Regions from separate parts of the Nitratireductor thuwali genome, predicted to be linked through region 2. Evidence: riboswitches for the same ligand, from Rfam matches in the RefSeq annotation. Region 2 holds a riboswitch; each other region holds the start of a gene.

Region 1 (5,264 bases), 830 kb from region 2:
CCGCGTCCTCAGGCGATGGCCGGGCGCCAAAGGCGCGCCACGGCAGCCGGCCAAGCGCCACAAGATCGCGCACGGAAAGGCGCCAGCCAATGATGCGGGTCTGCGGCAGGTAGGCCAGCAGCCGAGCTCGCGCGGCGGGAGAAAGACGGGCAAGATCGTCATCACCGAGCGCGATGATGCCGGAAAAGGCGGTCTGCGCGGCGATGGCGCGCATGAGGGTCGATTTGCCGGCGCCGTTGGGGCCGAGGAGCCCGACGACCTGGCCGCTTGCCAATGCCAGCGATACATCACGCAGGACGGTGCGGCCGGATAGCACCACGGAAAGCTTGTCCGTCCGAAGCTGCATCAGAGCATCTCCCGCCGACCGCGCACCACCAGCCACAGGAAGAAGGGAGCGCCGATGAGAGCGGTCAGAACGCCGACGTTCAACTCGCCCGCAGGCAGGATGACACGCACGGCGATGTCGGCGGCCAGAAGAAGCGCTGCGCCGCCGAGACCGGCGGGCAGGAGGAGGCGGCTCGGCATGCGGCTGGTCAGCGGGCGTATGAGGTGGGGCACGACGAGCCCGACGAAGCCGATCGTGCCGGCAACGGCGGTGGCCGCGCCGACGCCAAGCGCCACGCCGGCCACAATCAGGAAACGCGATTTCCCCATGTGAATACCAAGGCTTGCGCCTGCTTCCTCCCCCAGTGAGAGCGCATCGATGGCGCGCGCCGACAGTGCTATCAGGAGCCAGCCGACGACCATCAGGGGCGCGGCCATGACCACGAACGCCATCGAGCGGTCCTTCAGCGAGCCGAGCAGCCAGAAGATGATCTCGTAGCTGGCGAAAGGGTTTGGCGAAAGGTTGAGCACGAGCGCCGTGAGGGCGCCGGAAAGGCTGGAGAGCGCGACGCCAGCCAGGATCAAAGTCAGCGTGGAGCCGCCGCGGGCGGCGAGCGCGAGCAGGATGAGCACGGCGACAAGTGCGCCTGCCAATGCGCCCGCCGGCAAGGCGTAGAGCGAAGAGCCGGCGAGGCCCGTGTAGAAGACGGCGACCGCGCCGAAGGCGGCGGTGGCGGAGACGCCGATGATGCCGGGCTCGGCCAGAGGATTGCGCAGAAAGCCCTGGAGCACCGCGCCCGACAGGCCGAGCGTGAAGCCGATTGCAAGGCCGAGCAGCGCGCGGGGGAGGCGGATTTCGCGCATGATGATGCCGGCCGCCTCTCCGCCGCCGGCGAACAGGCCAAAAAGGCTTTCGCGCAGCGCCAGGTCGGCCGGCCCGACGGCCAGGGATCCTGCAAACAGAACGAGAGCAAGGAGCGCAAGCGCTGCGTTGAGCCGGAGCGGGCTCATGAATCGCTCTCCGTTTCGCTGCACGGCGCGATCTCCCGGCGCAATGCGAAAAGGGCTTTCACCGCGTCGAGCGTGGCCAGGCTGCCGCAGGACCAGGCGCCTTGCGGCACGAAAGCGCCAATGCGCGTTCCGGGGAGGCTTTGCAATGCCGGATGGCGGGGGACGCGCTCGCCCAGCGACGGAGCGTCGTCCCCGCCTGCGGAGGTGATGATGATGTCGGGAGGATCGGCCACGATCTCCTCGATCGGGAAGGGGGCCATGCCGGTGACGCCCTTTTCCGCCGCAAGATTGCGGAAGCCGGCGGCTGCGACGACCGAATCGGCCAGAGTGCCGGCGCCCAGGGCGACGCCGTTCTGGTCATAGGCGAGGGCGGAGGGCTTTGCCGCGCATTGCCTCGAACGAATGTCGGCGAGCTCCGCCTCGAACCGGGCGGCGACTTCCTTCGCCTCGTCCCGCTGTCCCAGAAGCGCGCCCATGCGGCGGATTTCGCCGGGGATCGTGTCGAGGGTCTGGGCGAAGGAGAATTCCTCGACGCGAAAACCGAGTTTCTTCAGAAGCTCGGTCGTGTTGTGCAGAGAGTAGGTCCCGGTGACGATGAGGTCCGGCCGTGCCAGGAACACTTCTTCGGCCCGTCCGCGGTTGACGGGAAATCGTTGCGCCGCGGCATGCAGCGGCGACAGGCTGGGCTCGCGGGCGAGGAAGGAGACCGAAACCAGTTGGCCGGGCGCGGCCAGCATCATTGCGAGCTGATCTGTGCACACATTCAGCGACATGACGCGGGCGGGTGGTGCGTCTTCCGCTCGCGAAAGCGCCGGCGTGAAGAAGAGGGCGCCGGCGATGAGGCCCAGGCCGGACAAGGCCAGAACGCGCTTCCGGCCTCGGTCAGTCATGGCCCGAATTTAGCTTTGAAGCCGGCGAAGACGGAGATGCCGGGTGTGCCGTAGCCGCGCGCCGTCTGGTAATCCTGGTCGAGCAGGTTTTCGCCACGAAGATAAAGTTCGGTATTCTCGGTCGGCTTGTAGGCGAGTTTGGCATTGAGCAAGAAATAGTCGTCGAGCTCGTAGTTTCCCGTATCCACTGTATCGAGCGCAGCGAGGCCGGAAGCGGAAATCGTCCACTTTTCGGCGGGACGATAATCCGCCGTCAGCGCAACCGTGTGGCGCGGCACGCGGGCACTGCGGCTGCCGTCGGGTGCTTCGGACTGGGTGTAGGTATAGCTCGCGCCGAGATCGAGCCAGGGGGTGGCCGCATAGGCGAAGGACGCCTCCACGCCGCGCATCTGTGTGGTGCCGGGTACCTGAGCATACCGGCACTCAAAAGGCGCTGTCTCGACGCAATCGATCAAATTGTCGATCTCGATCTGGAAGTAGGTCAGGTCGGCGACAAGCCGCTCGTCGAGGAGACGCTGTTCAACGCCAATATCGAAGCTGGTGCTGGTTTCCGGCTTCAGGTCCGGATTGCCGACGGGAGCACCGCCTACGTAAAGCGGGGGAGCGAAGAGCTCATAGAGGCTTGGCGCCCGAAAACCGGTGCCCGCGGAGGCGTGCAGCCTGGTGCCCGTGTCGGCGAAAAGATAGGCGCCCGCCACGCGGTAAGTCGTCTCGCCGCCGAAACTGCTGTGTTCGTCGTGGCGCAAGCCGAGGCTGAGGGTAAGGTTCTCGATCGGGTCGAGAATGCCTTGCGTCCATACGCCGGTCATATCGACCGAATCGTCGATAGGCAGAGAGCCGGCGTCGTCGGTGAAGCTGGCGCTCTGGCGCTCGTGGTCCGCCCCGTATTGCAAGGTCAGCCATTCGGTTGCCTCGAACGATCCCTGATACTCCGCCTTGAGGCGCTTGCCCTCGTAATCCGCGTTGTAGGGACCAAACGTGGAATCGCTGTGGAGGCTGCGGTCGAGCGAGAAACCCTGCATGGCAAAGGTGTTCTTCAGTCGGCCGTCCATCAGGTCGAGGTCAAAGCCCATGCGGCCGGCGATCTGGCGGTTGCGGTTGATGTTGGTGTGGAACGGATCGTCCTGCGGCGGGTCCGCGAAGGCGTCGTCGAACTCGGCTTCGGCGTCTATATAGAGGCCCGAGGCGAACACGGCGAAATTCTCGCTGAACCTGTACTCGCCGCCGATATCGGCGCTGATGTTATCGTAGGAATCGCGTTCGGAGCCCGCGGCTGCGGCCGAGATGCCGTCGGTATGAAAGCCAAGGAGATTGAAGGTGAGGCGGCCGTTGCCTTTTGCCGCGCGCAGGCCGTAGGAGCCGCGCGCGGTTCCGCGCGACCCACCTTCGCCGGAGACGAGATGGGAGATGCCGGGTTCGATATCGCCGAGCGTCGAAAGGCTGATGACGCCAGCGATGGCGTCGGAGCCGTAAAGGGTGCTTTGGGAACCCTTGAGAACCTCAATCGAGTCGATGCCGCCGGACAGGAGGTACTGATAGGACGTCTGCACCTGGGTGCTGGTTGGATCGGAGATGTCGATGCCGTTGTAGAGCGTCTTCACATAACGTCGCGGCGCGCCCCGGAGCGACAAGCTGCCTTCGGCGCCCGGACCGCCCGCGGAACTGAGGGTAATGCCCGGCACCTGGGCGAGATAGTCGACCACCAGCGGTTGCGATTGCTCTTCGATCTCCATTCGGGTCACCGTGGAGCCCGTTTTGGACAGTTCGGTGGCCATCCTGTTCGGAGTGACGACGATCTCCCCCAGGTCAAGGTCCTGGGCGATGGTCGGCGTGGAGACGGCGAGTGCCAGTGCGAGCACCGACGCGGCAGTGGCAAGTGCGGCTTTGATCTGATTTGCGGCCATGGGCGTTCCTCCGCAACGGCTCAAGAGGTACTGGAAGGAACGGGCGCCCGCCCGGTCTCCACCAGCGATGACGAAACGCCACCACTGCGAAAACCACAGCCCCGGAAGCTTCCCGCATCCGGCAGGTGACGGCCCGAGGCAGGTTTCCTGGCTCGCGCGTCTTCGGCTTCCCCGCCTTCCCAGGCAGAACTGCCCAGTGGCATGTGAGGAAAGCCTCGGCGCTTACAGTTGCGGGAGCAGCTACGGCCCCGACGCGTGATGCGTCGCCCGTATTCCCTTTTACCCCGGCAGATGGCTGACGGGGCACCTCAGGCAGAGCGAGACGATTAGCAAGGCGCGCCAACAGCGTCAATCGAAGCGACGGCTGGCATACGCCTTTCGCACCGGCGCTTCGACCGGGTCTGCCCAAAATATCGCAGATTCTCCTTCGGCTATCGCTTTTGCGTCAAACTTGTCGCATTCTCCGCCTTCAATACCGCATCCAATGCAGCAATCTGACCGCAGACTGGAGCCGTCAATCCAGCATATCCAGTGGGGCAAGCTTCTTTGACATCGGCGTTTCGATGCGGAATGCTAACCCGGCAGGCAGATGTCACACGGGCATGCGAAACAGGCAGGAAATGGGAGTGGGTCGATGAGATTCTTCAAGAGCAACAGTGGAAGCGTGCCGGCACGCATTGCCGCGCTGGCCGAGGAGGCCAAATCCGGAGCATTGGACCGTCGCGAGTTCCTGGCGCTGGCGAGCGCTTTCGGCGCGACGACGGCGGGCGCCTACGCCATGCTGGGCATGGCGGCGCCGACGCGGGCGGTGGCACAGGAGCCGAAGCGGGGCGGCGTGCTCAAGGTCGCCATGTGGATCAAGGAAAACAAGGATCCGATGACCGCAGACTGGTCGGAAATCGCCAATGCGATGCGCCAGACGCTGGAGCCCCTGGTCAAGTATACGCGCGACTTCACCTTCGAAGGCCGGCTTTTGGAAGGCTGGGAAGTCAATGAGGACGCCACCGAGTATGTTTTGAACGTGCGCCAGGGGGTCACTTGGAACAATGGCGACGCCTTCACCGCCGACGACGTGATCTACAACCTCAACCGCTGGTGCGACCAGTCCGTCGAGGGCAACTCGATGGCCGCACGC
Region 2 (5,264 bases):
GGCGCAAACGCGAAGTAGGGTGCGAAGGCCCCGGTCGCAGGCTGGCCGCCATTGATCGCGGCCACGAGCTGCGCGCGATCGATGGCGAGATCGACCGCCTGCCTGACGAGCGGGTCTGAGAGCGCCGGTCGCTCGGTGTTGAGGAAGCCGAAATACTGGTAGCCGACCGGGAAGCTCTTGACCGTCAGGCCGGGATTGGCTTTCAGCCGCGACAGCACCTCCGACGGCAGGCCGAAGGCGAGGTCAAGCTCGCCCGTCTCGAAGGCGAGCGCCATGGTCTGCGCGTCGCCGAACTTGCGCAGCGTGATCGGCGAGCGCTCGCCGGCGCCTTCGAAATGTTGGTTGGGCACCAGGTCGAGATGCGAATCCGGCCGCAACTCCGCGATTGCGTAGGGGCCGGTATAGACGGCATCGCCAGCATCGTTCAGCGTATAGGCGACCAGCGGCCATTCGGCGAACAGCGCCTGGATGAGCGGCACCGGCTTTTCCGTAGTCACTTTCAGAGTGAGTTCGCCGGTCGACTCGAAGCTGAGCTTGCCGCCGGTCGCAGCCGCCGTCTTGCTCTTTGCGAAGGTGTTGGCGAAGCCGGCGGCGAAGGCGGCGGCCGTCACCGGCGTGCCGTCCGAGAAGCGGCGGTCAGGCTGCAGCGTGATTATCCATTCGAGATCGCCGGTGCGTTCCGCAGTGGCGGCCAGCTCCGGCACCAGCTTGCCGTCCTTATCGACCATGAACAGCTTTTCGCCGACCCCGTGGCTGACCAGCGCCCAGCCGGCCGAACCGGCGGTCGGGTCCTCGCTGCCGAGCAGGAAGGTGGCGCCGATCTTCAGCGCCTCCTGCGCCAGAACCGGCGCGGGCATGGCAGAAATGGCGGTTGCCGATATGGTCGCAGCCGCAAGGACAAGGCGTGAGAAATATCGCATGGAAGCATCTTCCTAGGTTTCGGATTGTTCAAGTGACGGGGGTGGCGCAGAACGCAGCCGCTGTTTGCGGCCCGTGGGCGCGTAGGCGAAATCGGAAACGACCTTTCCGCCGAGCAGATGCTGCTCGACGATGCGGTCGATGACGGCCTCGCTGACGCCGCCATAATAGGTGCCTTCGGGAAACACCTGCAGCACCGGCGCCAGACTGCAGGGGCCGAGGCAAGTCGACTTTGCGGTCATGGTGCCATCGCCGGTGATGCGGAGTTTGCGCTCCTGCTGGCGGTTGCGTAGGTGGCCCCAGATCACGTCCGCGCCGGCCGCATTGCAGGCGCCGCCCTCGCAAACCAGCACACGGCGCTTCTGCGAAGGGACCAGCGAGCCTTCCGTCGCCTCCCGATCCGCCGGCGGGATCGGCATCTCCGCCGACGCACCACCCACCAGAGCGGCCAGGAGCGGCTCGAAGTGAAGGCTTTGCGCGATATCGCGGGATATGTGGATCGGCGGCCAGCCGCCCGGAAACTCCCTCTGCCACCGCTTCAGGGAGCGCGTCATCCAGTTGCGGAAGCTCGGCTCCATCGGCAGCATCAGTGGCACGATCACGATCGTGCCATGGCCGCTGTCGCGCAGTGACAACAGCGCATCGCGCAGAGAAGGCTGCCCCTGTTCGCAATAGCAGGAGACCGCCTCGGCAACGCCCGGCAACATGGAGGCAATGGCGGCCAGCCGCCTCATCTCCGCGTGCGGCGCGGCTGCGAAGGCAGACTTGGTGAGCAGCACCACCGCCTTGCCGGCCGGCTTGGCCGGCGCTTCCGAGTGGCGCGAAGAGGGTTCTTGCATGAAAAATCCCCGACCTGACGTGAACGGGGATCGGGAAACGTGGCCGTGCAGACACGAGGCGTCTGCGACAACGCGCGCTCCCATGGCAGTCCCCGGCCATGGAACACTATGCGGTCAGGCAGGTCTCCTGGCTTGCGGGTCGTCGCTGCCTTGCCTGTCTTCCCGGCCAAAAGGCCAGTGACGTCTAGGGCAAAGCGGCTCGCCGCTCACAGTTGCGGGTCAGCTCCGGATTTCCCTGGATCGGGGCACCGGATTCCCTCTTAGCTCCTGACCGGACGAATCCGGCCCGAAGAACCTTAACCAACCCGAACGTCCCCAACCGCGGCTTCCCTGTCAATCCTCTTCGGCGACATTTCCACCGCGCCGGCGACGCGAGCGGCCGCCCGCGGTCAGTGCGCCATCATCTCGTCAACGATGTCCTCCGCGCTCAGGGAGGAAGGATAGTAGGTCGGCCAGTTCGTCACTTCCTCCAGCAAAGCGGCGCGATCGTCGCCCCAGTAGAGGTGATAGTGGTCGGCGTCCGCCGGCGCGATCTTGTGGTCGCTGAACTGGATGTACTGGGGCGCGGCCTCGTCGCCCTCGGTCTTTTCGAAGATGAAGCGCACGCCGCGATTGCCCTTCTTGTAGGTCAGGATCTCATAGCCGTCGCTCGCATAGCGGGCTCTGAGCGGCTGCCCGTTGTTGAAGAACGTGACGGTATCGCCATCGATCACGATACGCTCGACGTCGGTTTTGTAGCCGACCTCGTAATAGGCCTCATATTCCGCCGCGGTCTTATCGCCCGTTTGCGCCTTATGCTCCATGACCGGGTCGAGCGTCCCGTCCTGCAGGTAGGGGTAGACCGACTGCCAGTCGCCTTCCCAGTCTGACAGGGCACGTTCCCTGATCTGGTCATCCTCGAAATAGCCCTTGTAGATCTGGTCGGCATCGTGATCGTGAGCATGATCATGGTCATCATGGGCTTCCTCGCCTTCGTGCGCCTCGCCCGAGCCGCCGACTGCGACGATATTGTAAGGCTTGCCCTCAACCGCGATCTCACCGGCCTTCTGGAAGGAGGCGGCCGCCACGGAATGCACAACGCCGTTCAGCGGGTCGGTGACATAGATATTGTCGCCGGCGACTGCAATGCGCGGCCGCGGATCGCTCCAGTGCCCGTCCATCGAGTAGGGACCGGTGAGCCCGAGCGAATTGGCAATCCCGCCCTTGATCACGTCGACCTGGTGAAGCTGTCCGTCCTCGGTGAAGACATAGGCGAACCTTGCCCGGATCGGATCCACCGCAAAATGCACGCGGCGCGTCGGCAGCTCGATCAGCCGAAAGGCATCGCTTTCCATGGGATCGATCAGCACCACCTCGTCGGCGCCGTAATTGCCGAGGAAATATTGCAGGCCTCTGCCGCCGGCGAGCGTGGTGGATTTGCCGTCCGGCAGACTGTCGGCATAGGGCAGATGACGGATCTGCGGCATCCCCCCTTCGTGCGTGACTACGAGCAGCCCCGTTGCGCAGGCGAAAGCCAGGATGTCGCCGGAAGAGGCCTCTCCATGGAGGTCGGGGCAGGCATGGACGTCTCCCACCTGCGCGCCGGCTTCATCGACCACCCGGATGCCGACCGGAAGTTCGTCCGGGTTTTCCCGGTTCGGTTCCGACAGCAGCACATGGGAGCCATAGGCGACTGCGACGCCGTGATGCGGAACATCGGTCTTCACCTCCCTGAACTGGGAGCCTCCTTCCAGAACCGCCTTCTCGGAGACGATCCGCGCGACGCCTTCGCCGTCGAAGAAGGCGGCGAACACCCCGTCATGCTCGACGAAATGGGACGGCTTGTCGCCGGCGATCTCGGTGCCCGTCAACTTCGGGGCCTCGACATCGATGTCGCCGTGATCGCCGTGGTCGTCGAACGATATGCCGCTGGAAATGGCCGTGACCAGGCCGGCCTCTCCCTGGCGGGCGAATACGACGCGACCGCTCTCGCTGCGATACAGCGCCGCCGGACTCTCGACCTCGAATGTCTCGACGGGTTCACCAGCGATTGCATCCAGGACAATCACCCTGGCGGACTCCTGATCGGCGATGAACAGGCGCCAGGCGGTCATTTCCTCTGCAGAGGCGTTCGCCGATAATGCCAAGGCCAACGCAGCGGCAGCAGCCGGCATCCACACTGGTTTCATGAAGGCTTCTCCTTGATGTTATTACGGTTTTCGCGTTGAGAAGGTTGGATCGTTCAGCTTCGGCCGTCCGGCACCCCGCCCGCGCAGCCGGCTGCCTCAGCCTCCGCTCTTGACGACGGATTACGTTACGTTATTACATTCGTCAATGATAAATGTTATACCGTGACGGCTTAACCCGTCGTGCTCCAGTCCGCCGCGATTGCCAGGGAAGGCCGGAAACCCGGACGCAACAGGCAGCCGCCCATCGACGTGCTGACGCTGGAAGATCTGGCCGAGGCGCCTGCGATGCGAATCGAACGTCCCGTACCGAAGAGGGGCATGATCCATGCAATACGACGTCATTGTCATCGGCGGCAGCTATTCGGGTATGGCTGCCGCCCTGCAATTGCTTCGCGCGCGGCGCCAGGTGCTGGTGATCGACGCCGGCCAACGGCGCAACCGCTACGCCAGTCACTCGCACGGCTTCCTGTCGCAGGACGGCGTCGATCCGGCCGAAATCGCGGAACGCGCGCACGCGCAACTCTCGCGCTACCAGACACTCGCCTGGCACGACGGAACGGCCAGCCGGGTGGAGGGAAGCCGCGACGCCTTCGGCGTCGCGCTCGCCGATGGACGATGCGCGGAGGGCCGCCGCGTCCTGTTCGCAACCGGTGTTTCCGATATGCTGCCGGAGATTGACGGGCTGGCGGAACGATGCGGCAAAAGCGTTTTCCATTGCCCTTACTGCCACGGCTACGAACTGGATCGCGGCAGGATCGGCGTGATTGCGGCAGGGCCAAGCTCGCTGCACCAGGCGCTTCTCCTGCCGGAATGGGGTGAAGTGACCCTGCTGACGAACGGCGTGCTGGAGCTCGATGGGGAGGCGCGCAGGCAGCTTGGCGCGCGTGGCGTCGGCATCGAGGAAGAAACGGTCGCAAGACTGGAAGGCGGGGCGGACATCCGCTTGACGGGCGGACGGCTTCTGCCTTTCGCCGGGCTCTTCACGGCGCCGCGCAACCGGCCGGCGACCCCACTTGCGGAATCGCTCGGCTGCGAGCTGGAGGAAACGCCCTTCGGATCGCAGATCAAGACCGATGCGGCGAAAGAGACAAGCGTCTCCGGCGCCTTCGCCTGCGGCGATGTCGCGCGCGTGCCGCATTCCGTCTCGCTCGCGGTTGGCGATGGCGCCTGGGCCGGCGCCCAAATTCACCGCTCGCTGGTGTTCTGAAAGCCACAGGGCTCAGCGTTCCCGAGGCTATCCCCGTCCACCCATCAGCCGGTCTGGTTCATCGCGCACCCGCGACCGCCGCGAAACGATGGGCAGAACGTGCCGGCAATCGTGGCGCGCTGTTCCTATGCT
Region 3 (5,264 bases), on a different replicon from region 2:
CGACGAGACGACCTTCTCCAGATCGAGATAGTCGTAGCGCAGGGCGATGTTCAGTTCGTCGAGCACCACGAGGCTGATCGAGGGGTCGGCCATCAGCACCTCGGCCTTTTCCCACGCGCGTTCGGCGGCGGCGATGTCGCGCTGCAGATCCTGGGTCTCCCAGGTGAAGCCCTCGCCCATCGTGTGCCATGAGACGCGGTCGCCGAATGCGGCGAAAGCATCCTTCTCGCCGCTGTGCCAGGCGCCCTTGATGAACTGCACGACGCCCACCCGCTTGCCATGGCCCAGCATGCGCAGCGCCAGCCCGAAGGCGGCGGTCGTCTTGCCCTTGCCGGGGCCGGTGTTGACGATCAGCAGACCTTTCTCGACGGTCTTCCCGCCCACCTCGGCATCCTGCACGGCCTTTCGCTTGGCCATCTTGGCCTTGTGGCGCTCGGCCTCCTTCTCATCGATTTCACGCATGTCATTTCACCTTCATCGGCAGCCCGGCGACCATCAGCGTCACCTCGTCGGCGGCCGCCGCAACCTGCTGGTTTAAACGGCCGGCCGCATCGCGGAAGCGGCGGGCCAGCGCGTTCTCGGGCACGATGCCCAGCCCGACCTCGTTGGAGACCACCACCCATGGCCCGCGCGGCGCGGTCAGCGCCCGCAACAGCCGGCGGCTTGCCGCCTCCACATCGTGCTCGCCCAGCATCACATTGGTGAGCCACAGGGTCAGGCAATCGATCAGCACAGGCTGTCCGTCCGGCACGCTGTCGAGCGTCTCGGCGAGCGCTATGGGCGCATCCAGCGTATGCCAGCGCCCACCGCGGCGGGCGCGGTGCTCGGCGATGCGCACGCGCATTTCATCGTCGAACGCCCGCGCCGTGGCGATGTAGCACCATGGCGCCGGATGCGCCTCGATCAGCCTTTCGGCATGCGCGCTCTTGCCGGACCGGGCGCCGCCCAGCACGAAGCTGAGCGGACCGCGACCGGTCCCCGAACCAAGCCCGGAATCAGGCAAGACCTGCGCGCGGCGCGCCCAGCCGCGCGGCAAAACGCGTCCGCACCAGCCCGGCCATGGTTCCCAGAACCAGCCAGAACACGAGGTTCGTAAGGGTGACGGCCACCACGAAGCGGTGATGCAGGTCGGCCGGCACAGGCGTCTCGTGACTTACCGGTTGGGGCGCGCCGACGACATGCGGCGCCACGATCAGCGCCACGCCGATCAGCGCCATGAGCGGCGAAGCGCGGAACGCGATCAGCGCAAGGCCGGCGGCGGTGAGGGCCACCGTGGCGATCCACCAGACCTGCCGGGACAACAGATCGGCCGCGGGCATGGCCGGCAGTTCGGGCGGCAGGCCCAGCCCCGGCGCCAGCGTGAAGGCGGCAAAGCCGGCAAGACCCCAGAACAGGCCCTGCCGCCAGTTGGCGAGCCCGCCGGCGAATTCCGACGCCACCAGCAACAGCAGCGCGAAACCGATGCCGGTGACGATGTTGGCCAGCGCCGTATAGGCCGCCCGCTCGAACCCGTCGGCCGGCGCCCAGGCGTCTTCGTCGTGGGAATGTGCCGCGGCAGCATCCTCCGCGCCGCCGGCCGCTTCACCATGCGCCTCGTGGCTGTGCCCGGACCCCGCTGCCTCGAACGTCTCCGCCTGCAGGATCAGCGGAACCGTGAAAGCCGTCTGCAGGACCGTCATGACAATGCCGGCGCACAGCCCGGCGAGCGCGGCGGCGAACACCACGTTGCGAAAAATACTCATGATCTCACCCTCTCGTCAGTGGCAGGGAAACGCCATGGAGTGGCGGTAATCGTGCCCGGCATTGTGCATGGCTTGGAGCTGTGAAAAGCCCACGAAGCCGATGATGAAGATGCCGAGCAGCCCCGCCAGGGCGAGCTGCAAATTGCGAGATTGTGCGGAAGAAGCCACGTCGTGCGTGGTCGAAGCATGTGTCGCCATATCCGTCCTCTCCCCTCCACCCGAGGGTATTGGTGTCAATTTTCGGTCGCCGGCAGGTTTCCTGGCTCGCGGGTCGATGTTCTTGCCCGCCTTCCCAAAGCTTCAAGCCTCAGTGGCAGATGGACGCGAACTCTCCGCCTACAGTTGCGGGGGCAGCCGCGGCATTGGCGCTTTCGCGCCGCACCGCATTCCCTTTTGGTCCCTTTCGAGGACCGGCGACGCGCCGACCATAACGAAAATGTGGCCCGCCGCAAACGGTTTGTTGAGCGCATTGACAGGAAGGACGAGCCGGCTCTAAATGCATCGCTGACGGTCTTCCTTCCGCAACGAAGGAAGCTAAGAGGGAATACGGTGCGGACTTCCGTCCAATGCCGTAGCTGTCCCCGCAACTGTAAGCGGAAAGTTTTCGCCGACACGCCACTGAGGCTTGAAGCTTTGGGAAGGCAGGCAAAAGCATCGATCCGCGAGCCAGGAAACCTGCCGTCGAAACGAGAAATCCTGACCGCCTGGCGGGTGACCCGGGCAAGGAGAATGTGTTTTGACGATCGACGGCGCCGTTGCGCGCGAACCCCTGACCGACCGTCCCTCTGCGGACTGCGATGAAACCGCCGGCGATTCCGGGCCGCGGCATGGCGTCACCGTCATCGTCTGCAGTTCCTGCCGGCATCCCGGTGAGACCGATGTCTCCCCGCGCCCGGGTTCGCTGCTGGCGGCCGATACAAGGCGCGCGGGCGAGAACAGCCAAGTCAGCGTCAGGCATGTTGCCTGCCTGGGCAACTGCAAGCGTGGCCTCAGCGCCGCCATCCTCAAACCCGGCGCCTGGAGCTATGTCTTCGGCGAGCTCACCACCGACAGCGGTGCCGATCTCATCGCCGGCGCCGAGCTTTTCGCCCGGTCGGCGGACGGCTTCATGCCGTTCCGTGCCCGCCCCGAAAGCCTGAAGCGGGGTCTCATCGCCCGCGTCCCCAATTTCGACAACCTGAAGGACCTGCCATGACCGCGTCCGCCGATCGCGTCCCCTGCACCGTCGTCACCGGCTTTTTAGGCGCCGGCAAGACCACACTCATCCGCAACGTCCTGGAGCGGGCTGGCGGCAAACGGCTGGCGATCATCGTCAACGAGTTCGGCGATGCCGGCATCGACGGCGAGATCCTGAAGAGCTGCGGCATCGAGAACTGCCCGGAGGAAAACGTGCTGGAACTGGCCAATGGCTGCATCTGCTGCACCGTGGCCGACGATTTCGTGCCGGCGCTCGAACAGATCCTCTCCCGCGAGCCGAAGGTGGACCACATCCTGATCGAGACCTCCGGTCTGGCGCTGCCCAAGCCGCTGGTGCAGGCCTTCCAGTGGCCGGCCATCAGGAACCGCGTCACGGTGGACGGTGTGATCGCCGTGGTCGATGGCCCGGCACTGGCCGAAGGCCGTGTCGCCGCCGATCTCGACGCGCTGGACGCGCAACGCGCGGCGGACGATTCGCTCGACCATGACGACCCCATCGAAGAGGTGTTCGACGATCAGGTCGCCTGCGCCGACCTCATCATCCTGTCGAAGAGCGATCTTCTCGACGCGGCCGGCAATGAGCGCGCAAGGGGCCGCATCGAGGCGCATCTGGCGCGCAGCGTGAAGATCGTGCCGAGCGCCCATGGCAAGGTCGATCCGGCGCTGCTTCTGGGCCTCGGCCTGGCGGTCGAGGACGATATAGAAAACCGCAGAACGCATCATGACGGCGCGGATGACCATGAGCACGACGATTTCGACACCTTCATCGTCAACCTGCCGGCGGTGCCACATCCCGAGGATCTGGAACGCCGCGTGACCGCCGCCGTCGACACCGGCGAGGTGCTTCGTCTCAAGGGTTTCGCCCATGTGACGGACAAGCCGATGCGGCTGCTCGTGCAGGCGGTCGGCCCGCGCGTCTCGCAATATTACGACCGCGCCTGGAAGGCCGACGAGACGCCCCGGAGCCGCCTGGTCATCATCGGGCTGAAAGGCATCGACCGCGCGCGGATCGAAGGCCTTCTGATGACTTGATCCGATGCATATCCTCGCCACCACCACCGCTTCGCTTGACGATCTGATCGAGCCCGTCGATCTGCGGCAGGCGCCGGCGGATATGGTGGCGCTGTCTTTCACCGACAGCGATCTGGCGGGGCTGGCGGCGGCCTGGCGGGCCGAGCGCGATACGCTGCCATCCATGCGGCTTGCCGCCCTGCGTGATCTGCGCCACCCCATGTCGGTGGACCTTTGGGTGGACGCCGTGGCGGCGCATGCGCGCATCATCCTGGTCCGCGTTCTCGGCGGCTACGACTGGTGGCGCTATGGCTGCGACCGGCTCGCCGCGCTGGCTCGGAAAAAGGGCATCGCGCTGGCACTCCTGCCGGGCGAAGGCCAGGCGGACGATTCGCGCCTTGCCGAGCGCTCCACCGTATCGGCGGAAGAACGCGCGGCGCTGCTCGCCTATTTCCGCGAGGGCGGGCCGGGCAATATGCGCGCGCTGGCGCGGCGGCTGGCCTCTTTGGCGGGACGCGGGATCGAGGCTCCCGCCCCGGTGCCGCTCGCCAAGGCGGGGTTCTACGCGCCGGATCGCGGTATCGTGCCGCTCGACTTCTTCACCGCCCGGTTGGACGAGGCGCGCCCCCTCGTGCCGATCCTGTTCTACCGCTCCATGCTGCTTGCCAGCGACGTGGCGCCCATCGACGCGCTGAGCGCAGCGCTGGAGAAACGCGGCTTCCTCGCCGTCCCCATCTTCGTCTCCAGCCTGCGCGACGGGGACGCGGCGGCCTTCGTGCAGGAAGCGGCCGGGCGCCTGCGGCCTTCCGCTCTCGTCACCGCCACCGCCTTTTCCAGCGGCGCGGAGCCTGGCGAGAAAACGCTGTTCGACCGGCTGGGCCTGCCCGTCTTCCAGGTGATCACCGCCACCACCCGCCGCAAGGCCTGGCAGGAGGGCCAGCGCGGGCTGGCGCCGGCCGATCTCGCCATGCATGTCGTCCTGCCGGAGCTGGATGGCCGCATCATGGCCGGCGCGATCTCCTTCAAGGACGAAGCCGACATCGATGACGGCCTGTCCTTCGGCATCCAGCGCAACCGGCCGGAGGAGACCCGCGTCGAGCAGGCCGCCGCCCGCATCGCGGCTCTGCTGGCGCTGCAGGCGAAGCCGCGCGGAGAGCGCCGCATCGTCATCCTCATCCCAGACTATCCGAGCGCGCCCGGCCGCACCGGCTATGCCGTCGGCCTCGACGTGCCGGCCAGCGTGCTTGCCATGCTGCACGACCTCAAGGAAGCCGGCTATGGGGTGGGCGAAATCCCGGCAACATCGCGCGATCT

Evidence for each region. Region 2 has a riboswitch for cobalamin ahead of NTH_RS07190 ((2Fe-2S) ferredoxin domain-containing protein). Riboswitches for the same ligand answer to the same signal wherever they lie in the genome.
Region 1: linked by a shared signal. The riboswitch ahead of NTH_RS03260 (TonB-dependent receptor plug domain-containing protein) and the one ahead of NTH_RS07190 ((2Fe-2S) ferredoxin domain-containing protein) in region 2 are both predicted to bind cobalamin.
Region 3: linked by a shared signal. The riboswitch ahead of NTH_RS21090 (CbtB domain-containing protein) and the one ahead of NTH_RS07190 ((2Fe-2S) ferredoxin domain-containing protein) in region 2 are both predicted to bind cobalamin.

What each region holds. Positions count from the first base shown of each region.
Region 1 is NZ_CP030941.1:684,216-689,479, reverse strand. It holds gene NTH_RS03275 (ABC transporter ATP-binding protein) at 1-346, opposite strand, end outside; gene NTH_RS03270 (FecCD family ABC transporter permease) at 346-1,335, opposite strand; gene NTH_RS03265 (ABC transporter substrate-binding protein) at 1,332-2,225, opposite strand; gene NTH_RS03260 (TonB-dependent receptor plug domain-containing protein) at 2,222-4,129, opposite strand; cobalamin riboswitch at 4,250-4,455, opposite strand; gene NTH_RS03255 (ABC transporter substrate-binding protein) at 4,764-5,264, shown strand, end outside.
Region 2 is NZ_CP030941.1:1,510,462-1,515,725, forward strand. It holds gene NTH_RS07185 (ABC transporter substrate-binding protein) at 1-920, opposite strand, end outside; gene NTH_RS07190 ((2Fe-2S) ferredoxin domain-containing protein) at 933-1,757, opposite strand; cobalamin riboswitch at 1,858-2,071, opposite strand; gene aztD (zinc metallochaperone AztD) at 2,147-3,925, opposite strand; gene NTH_RS07205 (NAD(P)/FAD-dependent oxidoreductase) at 4,251-5,132, shown strand; gene NTH_RS07210 (aminotransferase class III-fold pyridoxal phosphate-dependent enzyme) at 5,258-5,264, opposite strand, start outside.
Region 3 is NZ_CP030942.1:107,878-113,141, forward strand. It holds gene cobO (cob(I)yrinic acid a,c-diamide adenosyltransferase) at 1-462, opposite strand, end outside; gene cobU (bifunctional adenosylcobinamide kinase/adenosylcobinamide-phosphate guanylyltransferase) at 464-1,003, opposite strand; gene NTH_RS21085 (CbtA family protein) at 996-1,742, opposite strand; gene NTH_RS21090 (CbtB domain-containing protein) at 1,758-1,940, opposite strand; cobalamin riboswitch at 1,975-2,172, opposite strand; cobalamin riboswitch at 2,234-2,439, shown strand; gene NTH_RS21095 (DUF1636 family protein) at 2,479-2,937, shown strand; gene cobW (cobalamin biosynthesis protein CobW) at 2,934-3,971, shown strand; gene cobN (cobaltochelatase subunit CobN) at 3,976-5,264, shown strand, end outside.